Regions from separate parts of the Ureibacillus sp. FSL E2-3493 genome, predicted to be linked through region 2. Evidence: predicted binding sites of a transcription regulator. Region 2 holds the regulator's gene; the other holds the start of a gene.
What was found. Region 2 encodes Rex, which represses fermentation and respiration genes when NADH is low (regulators of the CRP and FNR family bind a similar motif). Its sites were predicted from a motif close to TTGTGAAATATTTCACAA; they were not measured.

Region 1 (8,313 bases), 1.0 Mb from region 2:
AGCACTGTAACGTAAGTGAACGGCAGGGATTAGCTGCACTCTGGAGTAGCTTTCCGTAACTGTTTAACGCAAGATTCTTTCAGCCAAGGAATCCTTTTCTGTTCGTATACAGTAACGTACTTGTTCCATCATCGTGTTTCATATATTCTGTTCTAAATTATATGAAAAGGGGTGCCTTATGTCAATTATAACTATTTTCTTCAACTTTTACTCATATCGATAAACATTCCAAAAACCAATATCCTCAAAACCTAATCGTTTATAAATTTTACCAGCATCCGGATTGTCATAAAATAAACAAAGTTCCTTCCCTTCTTTTAACAAATCTTGACATAACTTAATCATACAATCCGTTGCAAGTCCCTGCCGTTTATATTGTTTCTTTGTTGCCACAGCAACAATCATGGCAGAGGAACTATTTTCTGCCGTTGTGGAAGCAGTTGTGGCCATTTCACCGTTCACTCGAATGAAATACGTTCTACCGGTTTTATTTTCAAGCGTCCTTCTTTTCGACTCAATTGTTATGTTTGCATGCTGAAATTCAGGAACACCTTTTAAAAGAGCTACAAGTTCTTCTAATTCTTTTACGTTTAAAACTTCGACAGACTCCAGTTCATCCTTTGTTTTAGAAACTTTTAAACGTTGGCATTTAGCATAATAAAATGAATTACTGCTTTTCATATTTTTTACTACTAGTGATTCTAATTTTTCTACAATTGGTTTCAAACCAGATAAATCAGTCATTTTCGGGTCACCATTGATAATGGAAGCAATTTCTTCCCAATTGATATCGCCTTCAGCATACGGTATGTAATTTCCTTCATATTTTAATAGAACTGCCATCAACTCGCCATACTCATTGAATTGACCCCAAACAGTTTGAAACTCTGTCTCAAAACCATACGCTTCAATATCTCCAATGATAAATAAATTTTCGGCTGGCTTTTTTAGAACAAAGTTCATCACCTTTTCTCTATCTTTTTCTGTTAATTTTCCAATCACCTTATTCACCTACTTCTCCCAATCTAAATTATTAAGAAACTATCATATACGAATGAAACTTTCAACCAATTAAAAAACTTCTGAAAACAAATCGAATAACATATATTGTTTTGTTAAGGGGACTACCTTATAGATTGGAGCGAATACATAGTGGACTTATTATCTGTTGAATTTTTCACCGCTTTACTTTCTATTATTTTCATCGATTTAGTTCTTGCTGGCGACAATGCTTTATTAATTGGACTAGTTGCCAAAAACTTACCTAAAAACCAGCAAAAGAAAGTCATTTTTTGGGGAACTTTTAGTGCCATCTTCGTACGAATTGTCTTAACATTAGTCGCTGTTAAATTATTAGAAATTGACGGATTATTGTTAATTGGTGGTGTATTGTTACTATATATTTCTTACAAACTACTTCTTACCGAAGAAGAAATCAATGTTAAACAAACGAAAAAGAATTTTTGGGGAGCTATCGGGACCATTCTTTTAGCCGATTTATTAATGGGAGTAGATAATATTATTGCAGTAGCCGGAGCTGCCCATGGAAATATTTTGCTCGTAGCCATTGGATTAATCGTTTCGATTCCGATTGTTGTTTGGGGAAGTACCGTTGTAACAAAATTAATGGAACGTTTTCCTATTATTATTGTTTTAGGCGCAGCGGTATTAGCATGGACATCTTCTAAAATGATTTCAAAGGATGCTTATATGGCTCCCCTATTCCCATCTCAAATGGCTATTTACACATTTGAAGTTCTTCTTGTCGTTGTCGTAATTACTTTTGGATTACTAACGAAATATTTTATAAAACTGCGAAAAGTCGCCCCTAAATAGGGACGACTTTTATATTTGATACGCTTTTTTTGAAAGTAAAATGATGATGATTGCTGGAATCGTGAAAATGTTCATTCCTAAAAATGCAAGACCCGGCGTAATATCGTATAAATATCCTCCGAATAATGTTAAAACTGCCGCACTTAAGCTTGTTGCCAAGGCGGAATACAACCCTTGCGCATTGGCAATTTGTTGTTTTGGTAAACTTTTCGTAATGTATTGGATGAAGGCATAATGGGCCATTGCAAAGGAAACCGAATGTAATGTTTGGGAAAAAATAAATGCCCCAACATTTGGAAATACAAAAATGATGATCCATCTTAATGTAGAACCAATTGCTGCAATGAAAAATAAAGTTGAAATTTTCTTATTAGCAAAGAGACGGTCCGCTATTAAAAAGAATAAAATTTCAAATAGGACTGCTACGTTCAAAATCATACCAATATAAAACGTATTTACTTGTAAGTATTGTTGTAAATAAATGTAACTATAATTGTAGTAGGATGCTAAAGAACCTTGTAAAAGGATGACGATAATCATGACTACAGGAAAGCCTTTAACTTTCCATAAACTTCTCATAGAAAAGGCTCGACTTCGATCTTCTACTGTCGGTTTAGCTAATAACACTTCCGGCGTAGGCATAATTTGAAGAATTAACATAATCATTAAATAGCCAATCATTGCCCATAAAATCACCTTTTCCCCTACATAGCCTATCATCACACTTAGAATTAAAACGGAAATGACAAAACCGATAGAACCATAGGATCGGCTTTTACCGTAATGTATCTTTGTTTGCTGAACAAGGGTAGAAGCACTACTTTCGATAGCCGGTAATAACGAAGGATAAAATAAACTAAAAATCAATGTAATGGCAAATAAAGCTGGAAAGGTATTAAAAGGTACGTATAATAGTGCCGCTATTAAGGAACTAATTACTAACAATAGCGTTAATTTTTTATCACTAAAATATTTCGAAGCAAAGGGATAAATAAACATCGTTGAAAATGCTCTGGCGACTAAACCAAAACCCATAATAAAACTTACTTCTTGAACCGTTAATCCTTTAGCACCTGATAACCAACCTGACCAATATTGTAAATATACGCCCCATGTAAAGAAAAATAGAAAGAAATTTTGAGATAACCACCGTTGATTGTTCATAGCCGTGCTGTAACCTCCAATCTATATTGAATAATAGCACGTTGTCATTTAAAATAATGTGAGATATCTCACATTTCCCTTTTGTTGACAATCCGTTTAAAAACAGAATTTACTCTATTTTTTGTTTTGTACTACAAAACTTTGTAATGATTATTGGAGGAATAATGGTGCAATTGATAACAGGAAAACGAAAAGAAGATTACATGAATCAATATTCCTTTCAATCTTTCTTTTCCTTTGATATTTCCCCCTTCGTTCAAGTTTGTGCATTTGAAAAAGGAGAATATATTTTCCAAGAAAGTTCCTTACCTGAATCCCTTTACTACATGGTAGAAGGAAAGGCGAAATTATATGTCACACATAAAAACGGAAAGGTATCGTTAATCAATTTTATTACCTCCCCTAGTTTTATGGGGGAAGTGGAATTATTAAATGCTCAAAAATATACAAAAGGGATTCAAGCTGTAACAAAAACGGTCTGTTTCTCAATTCCTTATAATGCATGTAAACAAAAACTACTAGCTGATTCGGTATTTTTAAGGGAACTTTGCTTATTTTTAGGCAATAAAATGACACAAACGACAAACCGATTTTCTCAAACTCAAGCATATCCCCTTGAAAATCGATTAGCCGCTTTTATTTTAATGTCTTCTGACGGTAATTTTTATAAAGAAAAGCATACGGAAATTAGTGAATATTTAGGCGTGTCCTATCGACATTTACTTCATACCTTCGCCCATTTTTGTCAGTCAAACATGATTCGAAAAAGTAATAAAGGCTATGAAATTATTGATAGACAAAAGCTTCAAGAACTTGCACGGGAAGTATAAGAAAAGGGTATTCCAACATTGGAACACCCTTCTTTTTAAGCATATTTTGCAATCGTTTGTTTTAATACTTCATTTAAATTATGTAGATCTTGTTGTGTAATTGTCATTCTTATATTCGTTTCATCCACATCTAACGCTTCTGCTAAAAATCCACCAAAACCTCTCGCTTTTCGGTCTACTTGAAGTAGAATTTCTGCAGACTGAGCTGTTTGAGATAGGAAAACGAGTTCTAACTCATCGAGTCTCCCTCTAAATACTCCGCCAGTTGGAACAAATTCAAATTCTTGAAGGAATGGATAGTTTCGAGCATATTTGTAAGAAGCTTGTTCACAATCTGCTTTTCGTAATCTAAATCCAAGCTGTTGAACTTCATCTAAAATTTTTGACGCTATTTCAGATGGACGAATTTCAATGTAATCCTTATCATCTGAATCAACACCGCTACGAATATCTAATTCTGTTGCAACCCATACTTCTGTTTTCCCAACTGTAATTGGCGTATCATATGGTAATGTAAATGAAAATGGAATTATTTTTGTTTCATTGACATTAATTGTAAATGGTTCACTTACTCGGAATTTTTGAATTGGAGCTTTTGCTGTCACTTTATGATCATCAATTTCTTTAATATATGTTGTGTATAACGTTAAATAGATGGCATCAATACTTTGCTCCACATTACCACCATAAACTTCCACTTCCCCGCGGATGACTTCTCCAGCAACAAAAGATGACTTTTCTAATTTTGTATCTACTTTTGCAGCACCTACACCAATACTTGCTAACATCTTATTAAAAAATGACATTTTCAGCACTCCTACCTTTTTTAATTTCAATCTATATTTGTTTTACGTTACCGATTGAAAAAAGTTTCAATTTTGAGGATACGTTTTTTGTAAAAATTGAATGGATTGACTAATGAGTTGCTTTAATATTTCTTGATCAATATCTGTAAGTTTATTAATATAAACACAACCTTTACCAACCGTATGTTTTCCAAATCTCTCTAATAATGTTTCTCTGTCTGTATCACCAGGGGCAAAATATAAACTAATTTTTGCTTTTCTAGGTGAAAATCCAATAAGAGGAGCATCTCCTTCATGACCCGATGCATATTTGTAATGATAAGAACCAAATCCGATAATACTCGGTCCCCACATTTTCCCTTCAAACCCCGATGTTTCTTCAAAAATTTGCAATAGATGGTAGGCATCTTCCCTTTTCTTCGGACTTTCTACAGATTCAATAAATTCCATTACGCTTTGATTTGTCTTTTTTGTTTTTTGTTCATACTTACCCATAATCGACCACCTTTTAAACCACTTTTCCATATTCATTCCTATTTTAATTTTTCTACGCTCTCAGTAGTATTCCATATGGAGACTATTTTTCCCTTTAAAAAAGGAGTACTAATCCAATAGCACTCCAAATTTCTCTATAAAAACTTCGATTAATATTGATACTTCACATTCAAAGTCGCTTCAACGGTAATCGTACCTGGTTCAATCGGTGTCTCAGAAAGTCGTTGGGTCATTGCAACATTTTTCAATAAAATAGGTCCTCCTGAAGATTCCTCAACGATTTCAATCGGTTGGGGCATATAAGAAAGACGCAAAGAACTAGCGATAGCTAATGCCTTTTCATGGGCATTTTGCAGCGCCAATTGCAAAGCACTATTATAATAGGCCTCTTCATTTCTTAATTTAAATTCAAGTCCCGTTATACGATTGGCTCCACTTTTTATTGCTTGATCAATGACCATTCCGACTTCACTAATGTTATCAACTTCTACTTGAATAGCATTGGATACTTCGTAGCCTCTAAACACTTGCTTCCCTTCAATATAGTCGTAGCGGGGGAAAATATTAAAATAAGCCGTTTGAATATTTTGGCGTTCAATATTTAAAGCCAATAGAGCTTCTATAACCTGGTTCATTTTATTAGCATTTTCAGTTTGGACTTCCGTAATATTTTCTCCTTGAGTCACCACTTCAATTTGCAGTTGGGCATAATCTGGTTTTACTTCAATCTGACTATTTCCAACGACTGAAATCACCCGTACTTTGTAAGAAGGATGTTGATAAACATTTAAATGATCCAACTAATACCACCTTCCCTTTTCACATAGAACTACTATATGCATGGGAGGTAGGAATTTTGTCTAATTATAAATTATTCATTTAAATTAAGTTGCCATGAAATACCGAAAGGATCTTGTACCCAACCAAATTTCTTACTAAACCCATAACCATCTAATGGCATTAAAACTTGTCCATTTTTCGATAACTTCGCAAAGGCTTCCTCAAGCTCTTGTTCTGAATCACATTCAACAAACATCGAAAAAGACGGTGTAAAGGTGAATTCATGAGTAATGACACTATCATGACAGTAAAAGGTTTGGCCATGAATGGAAATGACTGCATTGGCAATTTTCCCTTTGTGACTTGGTTGTTCCTCCCCATACTTTGTTAGTGAAACAATATTTGTATCTTGAAATACGGTTATATAAAGATGAATTGCTTCTTCAGCTTGGCCTTGAAACATGAGGAAGGGTGTAAGTTTTGTCATTATAATACTCCTTTACTTTTCGTCGTCCTCTAGAAAGTGATACGGGGTTACTCCATCCATTCCGATTAGTGGATGAATATAAGGTGCCGTTTCCATATTTAATATAGGTGCTACAACTTCTCCGTTTACATAAAAAGCTGCTTGCTGTTCATCAACTTCTTTTAATTGCTTTACGTCTTGGGAAGAATCATTATCCTTTAATTGCTCTTCCTTCGTCATACTTTCCTCTGGATTTAACCTTACTTTTAACGTCGTTAAACGCATTAAATCATCGGTTTTCGAAAGTCCATTAGCAAAGACATCCGGTTCACCACAAAGAATTAGAAAGTTTTTCGCCCGAGTAATGCCGGTATATAAAAGATTCCGACGGAGCATTTTGGAATAACTTCTAACGATCGGCATAATCACTGTTTGGAATTCACTTCCTTGGGATTTATGAATAGAGCAGCAATAGGCAAGGGTTATTTGATTTAAATCACTTCGCTGATAAGTCACTTCATTCCCATCGTAGGAAACGACTAGTAAATCTTGTTTTTCCACTGTTTCCTTAGCCCGCATTATGGCAATTACTTCGCCCATATCCCCATTAAAAATATTACTTTCCGGTTGATTGACAAGTTGTAAAACTTTATCACCTATACGGTAAACGACATCACCAAATACGAGTTCTTTTCTCGTACCATTTTCGTTTGGATTAACTAATTCTTGAATCTTTTTATTTAACATATCAATTCCCGCAGGACCTTTGTACATAGGTGCTAAAACTTGTATATCTCGAATAGACTGTCCCTTTGCAAGGGCACTTTTCACAACTTGAGTAACGACACTAGCAATTTGATCTGCCGATGCTTTTATAAAGGAGCGATCCGTCGTTTTATTGGAAAGGGTATTTGGTATATCTCCTTTTTTAATTTGATGGGCAAGTTCAATAATCGTAGATCCTTCCGCTTGTCGGTAAACGTCAGTTAATTCTACAGTTGGTACTTGCTTTGAAGCCAATAAGTCTTTTAACACTTGGCCAGGGCCTACTGGTGGTAGTTGATCCTGATCCCCAACAAATACTACTTGAACGTCTTTGCTTAAAGCTTTTAATAGTTGATGGGCTAACCAAGTATCAACCATGGACATTTCATCGATGATGACAAGACGTCCCTCTACTTCCCGTTCCGTTTCTTCCTCTTTTTCTTGGCCGTTAAATCCAAGCAAGCGATGGATCGTCATTGCTGGCAAATCCGTTGACTCGGCTAATCTTTTTGCCGCTCTCCCAGTCGGAGCTGCTAAAACAATAGGGAAAGGCTCTTCTTTTTTTGCATAATCTTTCGGGTTTAGCGATAACCCGTGAAGTTCAGCATATACTTCCACTAGTCCTCGAATTACCGTCGTTTTCCCCGTACCAGGTCCTCCAGTTAAAATCATGACAGAGGAATTTAAAGCACATTCAATCGCTTTTGCTTGAGTTTCAGCATAGGAAACCTCTAGTCGTTCTTCTACTTCACCAATAGCTTTTCGAACTTCATCCTTTGAAAATCTTTCTTTTTCATTTTGATTTAATAATTCTAGTATTTTCGAAGCGATGCCAATCTCACTAAAATATAAAGAAGGTAAGTAAATTCGTGTTTCTTCCCCACAAATTTTATCTTCCTCTCGCATTTCAATAATTGCCTTTGAAATTACATCATAAGGAATTTCCTGTGGTTGGCTTTGTTCAAGAATAGATTTTACATGGGGTAAAACTTGTTCTGCATCTACGTATACATGTCCGTCTGACAATGCTGCATTTGTTAAAACATGAAATATGCAAGCTTTGATCCGATCTGGATGGATTCCTTCAATCCCTAGTTTTCTGCCAAGTTCATCAGCCCGTCCAAAACCTACACCTTCCACATCTTCAATTAAGCGATATGGATTTTCCGTA
Region 2 (8,313 bases):
CTGCGCCGTAAACGTTTAGAAGTGCAGTACCACCACCTGATACGATACCTTCTTCAACAGCAGCACGAGTTGAGTTTAATGCGTCTTCAATACGTAATTTACGTTCTTTTAATTCCGTTTCAGTTGCAGCACCAACTTTAATTACTGCTACACCACCTGCAAGTTTTGCAAGGCGTTCTTGTAATTTTTCTCTATCGAACTCAGAAGTTGTTTCTGCAATTTGAGCACGGATTTGGTTAACGCGAACTTCGATTTCTTCGCTATTACCCGCACCTTCAACAATTGTTGTGTTGTCTTTAGATACAACAACTTTTGCAGCACGTCCTAAAGAAGAAACGTCAGCTGTTTTTAATTCTAAGCCAAGTTCTGAAGTGATAACTTGACCACCAGTTAATACAGCAATATCTTCTAACATCGCTTTACGACGGTCACCGAAGCCAGGAGCTTTAACAGCTACTACATTAAATGTACCGCGTAATTTATTTAAGATTAATGTTGTAAGAGCTTCCCCTTCAACATCTTCAGCAACGATTAATAATGGACGGCTTTGTTGAACAACTTGTTCAAGTAAAGGTAAGATTTCTTGAATGTTTGAAATCTTTTTATCCGTAATTAAAATATAAGGGTTTTCTAATACTGCTTCCATTTTGTCAGTATCTGTTACCATATAGTGAGAAACGTATCCACGGTCGAATTGCATACCTTCTACTACATCTAATTCAGTAGTGAACCCTTTAGATTCTTCGATAGTGATAACACCGTCAGTACCAACGCGTTCCATAGCGTCTGCGATGAATTCACCAACTTCTTCATCGGCAGCAGAAATAGCAGCAACTTGCGCGATCGCTTCTTTATTTTCTACTGGGCGTGAAATGGATTGTAATTCTTCTAATGCAGCAGCAACAGCTTTATCCATACCTTTACGAATACCAACAGGGTTTGCGCCAGCTGTTACGTTTTTAAGACCTTCACGAATCATCGCTTGCGCTAAAACTGTTGCAGTTGTTGTACCGTCACCAGCGATTTCGTTCGTTTTAGAAGCAACTTCAGCAACTAATTTTGCACCCATGTTTTCATAAGCGTTTTCTAATTCGATTTCTTTAGCGATTGTTACACCATCATTTGTAATTAATGGAGAACCGAATTTTTTTTCAAGTACAACGTTACGACCTTTTGGCCCTAATGTTACTTTTACTGCATTTGCTAATTTATCAACACCTTGAAGCATTAACGTGCGAGCTTCTTCAGAGAATTTAATATCTTTTGCCATTTTGCTTACCTCCAAATTTTTATTCTATTCAAAATCAAAAGTAGCATGGAGCGCCGAAGAAACCTATGTAAAAGGCGCTCTTTATTTCTTAAGATTAACTTTAACTTTCAACTAATTAACCAATAACTGCTAATACATCACTTTCGCGAAGAATTAAATATTCTTTGCCTTCGTATTTCACTTCTGTGCCTGAGTATTTAGAGAAAATAATACGATCTCCCTCTCTTACATCAAGCTCGACACGTGAGCCGTTATCTAGTACACGACCAGTTCCCACAGCAACAACCTTACCTTCTTGTGGTTTTTCCTTTGCTGAATCTGGAAGTACAAGTCCTGATGCTGTTTTTTCTTCCACCTCAACTAGTTCGATAATGATACGATCACCTAATGGTCTTAACAAGTGAAACAACCTCCTACAAATTTTAGTTTGTATATCTTATTAGCACTCTCTTCTTACGAGTGCTAACACAATTATTATAATAATGAATTATTTTTAAGTTTGCAAGTATGAAGCGTTAAAAAATTTTGTTTTCTTTCCATATTCCTCTACAATAGGATATAGAGGTTGTACTTTCTTAAATGAGCAACCCGCCTGTTAGTTTAACTTTATATTATATGTTTTAAACAAGAGATTTAGAAAGAGGGATATAAACTATTGAGTACTTCTACAAAAATCCAAACCCAAAAAACAGCCTTTTTCGTTTTATTAACCTACATATTGTTTCAATTATCTGGGTTTCTATTATTAATTCCACCTATTAAGGGATTCTTCCTTCAATTTTTTGTGGAAAATGAACAACAATCTGGCGTTGCCTTAGCTGGTTGGTGGTCTACAGTAACTGCTGCAATTGCATTCTTAGTTTGTATATTCTTAATAAGTAAAAATAAGAACTTCTGGAACGTATTTAAAGGAGAAAAAGCATCGATTCCTGTTTCCATCGGATGGGGAATTATCGGGTTTTTCCTTGTTTATCTTGGTCAAACGATTGGTGCAACGATTGAATTGGCCCTTGGCATTGATTACGGCAGTGAAAATACCGAAACGATTATGCTTGTTACAGAAATTGCGCCAGTTATGATACTTGCGACGGTGTTATTTGGCCCAATATTAGAAGAATTAGTATTTCGTCGAGTAGTCTTTGGTTCATTAATTCAAACCCAAAATTTCTGGGTAGCTGGTATCGTTAGTTCGATTATTTTTGCGGCCATTCATTTAGATTTTACGCATATTATTTTATATACCATTAGCGGTTTCATTTTCGCCTTCCTTTACTATAAAACGAGACGTCTACTTACATCAATTATTGCCCATATGATGTTAAACGGCTTTGTTACGTTAGTTCAATTAAATGCGGATAAACTTCAACAATTCATGGATCAAATTCCAAAATAAAATTAAAAGCCTATTTTCAAAAGTAATGTGTACCCTTTGTAAAGGACATTTTAAAAAAAGCTAGGCAACTTGAAATAGATGATGTCTGTATTGTGCAGGCGTCATCTTTTTTAAATTCCATTGACCACGATAATTGTTGTAATAGATCATATAACTCTTTATTTCTCGTTTTACATCCTCTAATAATTCGCATGATTTAATATTTGTTTCATCTTTTAAATGACCGAAGAAAGATTCTTGTGGCGCATTATCCCAACAGTTTCCACGACGAGACATGGACTAACCTAATCCCATTTTCTTCACAAGCTTTTGGAATTGAGGGTTCGTATAGTGGAAGCCCTGATCGGAATGGATGAATGCACCTTCAGATAGTTTTACCCGATTCTTTTTCAATTTCTTTAAGGTATTAAGGGCAATATCTAGCGTTAATTTATTAGATACTTCATAAGCTAAAATCTCATTCGTTTCGGCGTCCTTAATCGTTGATAGATAGGCGCGTTTTCCTTTTCCGTAACTCAAATATGTAATGTCTGTTAGTAATACTTTTCCAGCGATTCCTTGCTTAAATTGGCGGTTTAAAAGGTTCGGTAATGTTCTGTGTTCTTTCGTCGCTTTCGCCATTCGTCGATAAGGATTCGCCTTTCGAATAGGACAAATGATTTGAAACTTCTTCATAATTCGTCGGATTCGCTTTAAGTTATATGTAATTTTAAATTGGTCTTCTAACGTCATTTTAATTTGGCGAGCACCTTTAGAACGACCACGGAAGTGAAATGCTTTTAATATAACTTCTTTTACCTTTTCATCCTCTTGATGACGTGCTTGTCTTCTGTTCGCTGCTTCTTCTGAAAAATAACGATAATATCCTGAACGTGAAACCCCAGCTAGTACGCACAGATGTTGTACCATTCGCTTTAATTTATATTTTTTAATGACTGTGTAAATCAGCTGAAATTTTTGTTCAGCCGTGAGTTTTACTTCTTCTTTCTCAACATCCTTTCTGCTAAATCGATCTTTTTTAGCAGTTCATTTTCTGCTTTTAGAAGAGCGTTCTGGGCTTCCAATCTAGCGTATTTCTCTTCTAAACTTAATTCACGTTCCAGTGGACGTCCCGAATGATATTTACGAGAATCTTCGAGCCCAGATGCACCGTTCGTTTGATAAGCTATTTTCCATCTTTTTAACGATGAGTGTACACGCTCCATTCCAACCGCCTCCATATCAAACCCTGCATCTTCAAAGATTCTCTTTGGACCTTTTCCAGCTTCATATTCTTTAATGGCTAGTGCTTTAAATTCATCTGTATATGTAATTCCTTTTTCACTCACTGACTTTACATAAGGATTTTTCTTAAGTAATTTTTGTTCATAAGTAGTAAATAATTTCTTCGACATAAGTTCTGCTCCATCTAATTGTTTTTTTCATTATAAATAAAAAAATACCCCATAAGAGAGACTTTTTTTTAAGTGTCTATCTTATAGGGTACATTTTAAAGTTCTTGTCTTTCGAAAATAGGCTTTTATTATTGATGATTTGACATTTCTTCAATTTGACGTCGTTGTTCTGCTAACAATTGTTCTACTTGCATTTTTTGAGCAGCCTCTTTTTCTTCCTGTATCCGTTTTTCCTCAGCTACTTGATATTTCTTATAGCCAATTCGGGCAATGACAATACTCACTTCATATAAAACGAAAAGCGGAATAGAAATCATTATATAAGAAATTATATCTGGCGGGGCTACTAATACCGCAATGACAAATAAAACAAAATACGAATACTTACGGAATTTAACCATAAGTTGTGGATTTAATATCCCTAATCTTGCTAAAAATAACATGACAACTGGTAGTTCGAATATTAAACCAAAAGGTACAACCAGTTTAAATAAAAAGGAGAAATATTCGTTAATACCTATCGTTTGTTGAATTTCAAGGTCATTCGATAAAGTCATCATAAAGTGCAAAACATTTGGGAATAAAATAAAATACCCAAAAGCTAGTCCTCCGATGAACAGTAAAAATGCATAGGGAATATATTTTAATGTCGCTTTTCGTTCCATCTCATGCAACCCTGGTGTAATAAAAGCCCAAAGTTGATAAAGAATAACTGGCGATGTAATGATAATTGCTACAATAAACGTTACTTCTAAATAAACTGTAAGGGGATCCCCTACTTTAAAAGCATTTAAAGTTAATTCCTGTGCTTCTTCACTAATCTGTATAAAACGAATGATGGGCTTTGCAAAATAAAAGCTGACAATTAAAGCTAGAACAAAGAAAACTGCGCAAATAAAAAGTCGCTTCCTCAATTCCTCTATATGTTCAATAACAGTGAGTTCTTTTGGATTCATATTAAAAGACATCCTTAACTTACTTGTTTTCTTTATCTACATTTTGTTGCTCGATGACATTAACGTTCTTTTTATTCATATCTTCGTCATCTTCTACTAACCCTTTTGCTCCCTTTTTGAACTCGCGAAGGGTTGTCCCTACCGCTCTACCTAATTCAGGTAATTTTTTCGGTCCAAAAATTAATAGGGCTACAATACAAATAATAACAACGGCAAATGGTGAAATTGCATTTAAATGCACAACCACTGTAGCCACCTCCTCTAATATATGTACATTTTAACGCATCTTGTCGCAATTTGCTAATACATAATGTAAACACTTTGTGTCAGTCACTATTGCGGATTAAGTAAATTAATGCCTCTAGTTCGACTGACAAATCGATATTCATTAACTTCATACTATCCGGTACATTTAAACGGACAGGTGTAAAGTTTAAAATCCCTTTTGCATCAATAGCAGCTAATCGATCAGCCATCATTTGTGCTGAGCGGGAAGATACCGTTAAAATAGCTAATTCTGCGTTATATTCATGGTACATTTCTTCTAAACGATCTGGATGGTAAAGGGGAATCCCATTTACTTCTGTTCCCTCATAAGGTGCTTTTGTATCAAACGCAACGACAATTCTTGTATTGTGGTTTTTTTGAAAATTGTATTTTAAAAAGGCATTTCCTAGGTTCCCCACACCTATTAAGGCAACGTTCGCCCCTTCATCTTGATCAAGGGTCTGTCTAAAGAACTCTAGTAAATAGAGAACATCATATCCGTATCCTTTTTTCCCAAGCGCTCCAAAATAAGAAAAATCACGACGAATCGTAGCTGAATCAATTTTCATTGCTTCACTTAATTCCTGTGATGAGATTCTTCTTTTCCCTTCATTGGCAAAGTTTTGTAAAAAACGATAATAAAGAGGAAGTCTTTTTGTCGTTGCTTGTGGAATTTTCATTTCTTGCTTCACCCATTATCCCCCAATCTTTTCTCGGGGAACTTTTCATTTCCTCGAGTGTCAAAATTTCATCCCTTATAATGATTACGAAATCGAAATCGATTTCATATTACTAAACATGTACAAATAAGTAAAGCATCCACATTGCGAAGGAATTCTTCATCAATTACACTTAAGATAGAACTGAGGTGTAAAAATGATCGTCTTACAAGTAAATCAATTATATAAATCTTTTGTGACAGATGAAATATTAAGCGGCGTTAAATTAGAAATTCAACATAGAGATCGGGTAGCTTTAGTCGGGCGTAACGGAGCAGGAAAATCGACATTACTCAAAATCATCGCTGGGCAAATGTCCTATGATTCCGGTGAGATTATTATTCCAAAGGATGTGAAAATCGGTTATTTGGAGCAACATACTGGGCTCGAATCGAAACTATCCATTTGGGATGAAATGATGACGATTTTCGACTCTTTTCGTAACCAAGAAAAACATTTACGTTCCCTTGAACAAAGAATGGCTGACCCAGCTGTTTATGGCAATGAGGAAGTGTATGCCCGCGTTATGGCAGAGTACGACCAACTTCAGCATGATTTCAAAGAAGCGGGTGGTTATCAATATGAAGCGGATACCCGTTCTGTTTTACATGGCATGCAATTTTATCCCGAAGATTATGATAAACCTATCTCCTCCCTATCAGGTGGACAGAGAACCCGCTTAGCGTTAGCAAAGCTTCTTTTAAGTAAACCTGATTTATTAATTTTGGACGAGCCGACAAACCATCTTGATATTGAAACTTTAAGCTGGTTAGAAAATTACTTAAAGGGGTATGAAGGAGCGATTTTAATCGTATCCCATGACCGTTACTTTTTAGACCAAGTTGTCTCCATTGTTTATGAAGTATCAAGAACCCATGTAACAAAATATGTTGGAAACTATAGTGCTTATCTAGCTGAAAAAGCAAAAAACTATGAACGTGATATGAAATTGTACGAGCGACAACAGGATGAAAAGGCAAAATTAGAAGCATTTATTCAAAAAAATATCGCCCGCGCTTCTACAACGAAAATGGCCCAAAGCCGAAGAAAAGTGCTGGAACGTACCGAATGGATGGATGCTCCGGATGGTGATGAACGTTCTGCTAATTTCGGTTTTACAATTGAACGCCAAAGCGGAAATGATGTACTTTCCATTGATGATTTAATGATTGGCTATGATGGAAAAACGATTTCGAAAAATATTCATATGCGAATTTTCCGGGAAGATCGCATCGCCCTTGTCGGTCCAAATGGAGTTGGAAAATCCACTTTACTAAAAACAATCGTAAAGGATTTACCGATTCTTTCCGGAGATATTCGATATGGTGCAAACGTTCAAATTGGTTACTATGACCAGGAACAAGCAAAATTAAAGAGCAATAAGACTGTTCTTCAGGAGCTTTGGGATGAATGGCCACTTATGAATGAAAAAGATATCCGTACGATATTAGGAAGATTTTTATTTAGTGGTGATGATGTAACAAAAACGGTAAATTCCCTTTCCGGAGGTGAAAAAGCCCGACTTGCTCTAGCTAAGCTCATGATGCAAAAGGCTAATTTACTCGTTCTAGACGAACCGACAAACCATTTAGATTTAGATAGTAAAGAAGTGTTGGAAAACGCCTTAATCGATTATCCAGGAACATTACTTTTCGTTTCCCATGATCGTTATTTTATTAACCGAATCGCATCGAAGGTCGTTGAATTATCTGGAACCGGTTCCTTTGAATATTTAGGTGATTACGATTATTATCTGGAGAAAAAGCAGGAACTACAAGAATTAGCTGAAATGAAAGCTCAAGTTGCAGCTGCCAAAGGGGTTGAATCCCCTTCCCAATCCAAATCCTCTACTTCCCAAATTGATAAAGAAGCAAAAAAACGGGAGCGTCAAATTCGACGGACAGTGGAAGACATTGAAAAGAAGATGGCTACTTTAGATGAACAAATTAACACTATTGAAGAAAAACTATGTGACCCGGAAATTTTTAAAGATCACGAACAAGTTTTGAAATATCAATCGGAGTTAGATTCAGTAAAACAACAACACGATGAATTGGAAGTACAGTGGCTTGAGCTTAATGAAGAGCTAGAAAACATTATTTCATAAACTATACCATGTGCTTATGCACATGGTATTTTTATTATTCATAAATAATTTACATATATCTTGGTCAATAGACAAATTTCGATAAAAAATTTCCACAAATTTATTCACATGAAAGGATTAGTAATATCAACATATCAACACACTTTTCCACATTATCCACAGTTTTATAAAAAAATATCCACATTCTTTTGTGAAAAAATCCATACT

Region 1: yeiL (transcriptional regulator YeiL) is a predicted target of Rex. The motif match lies at 3,057-3,074, and genes of this name have one in related genera.

What each region holds. Positions count from the first base shown of each region.
Region 1 covers NZ_JBBOPK010000001.1:2,183,180-2,191,492, forward strand. Annotated here, with positions in the region: T-box leader at 1-141, opposite strand, end outside; gene MHH69_RS11300 (GNAT family N-acetyltransferase) at 208-1,011, opposite strand; gene MHH69_RS11305 (TerC family protein) at 1,153-1,836, shown strand; gene MHH69_RS11310 (MFS transporter) at 1,846-3,000, opposite strand; gene yeiL (transcriptional regulator YeiL) at 3,168-3,830, shown strand; gene MHH69_RS11320 (sporulation protein) at 3,866-4,636, opposite strand; gene MHH69_RS11325 (DUF1801 domain-containing protein) at 4,703-5,131, opposite strand; gene MHH69_RS11330 (SIMPL domain-containing protein) at 5,281-5,931, opposite strand; gene MHH69_RS11335 (VOC family protein) at 6,003-6,398, opposite strand; gene recD2 (SF1B family DNA helicase RecD2) at 6,411-8,313, opposite strand, start outside.
Region 2 covers NZ_JBBOPK010000001.1:3,213,121-3,221,433, forward strand. Annotated here, with positions in the region: gene groL (chaperonin GroEL) at 1-1,270, opposite strand, end outside; gene groES (co-chaperone GroES) at 1,386-1,670, opposite strand; gene MHH69_RS16485 (CPBP family intramembrane glutamic endopeptidase) at 1,926-2,663, shown strand; partial or broken gene MHH69_RS16490 (IS3 family transposase) at 2,724-4,057, opposite strand; gene tatC (twin-arginine translocase subunit TatC) at 4,186-5,013, opposite strand; gene MHH69_RS16500 (twin-arginine translocase TatA/TatE family subunit) at 5,033-5,260, opposite strand; gene MHH69_RS16505 (redox-sensing transcriptional repressor Rex) at 5,340-5,972, opposite strand; gene MHH69_RS16510 (ABC-F family ATP-binding cassette domain-containing protein) at 6,157-8,106, shown strand.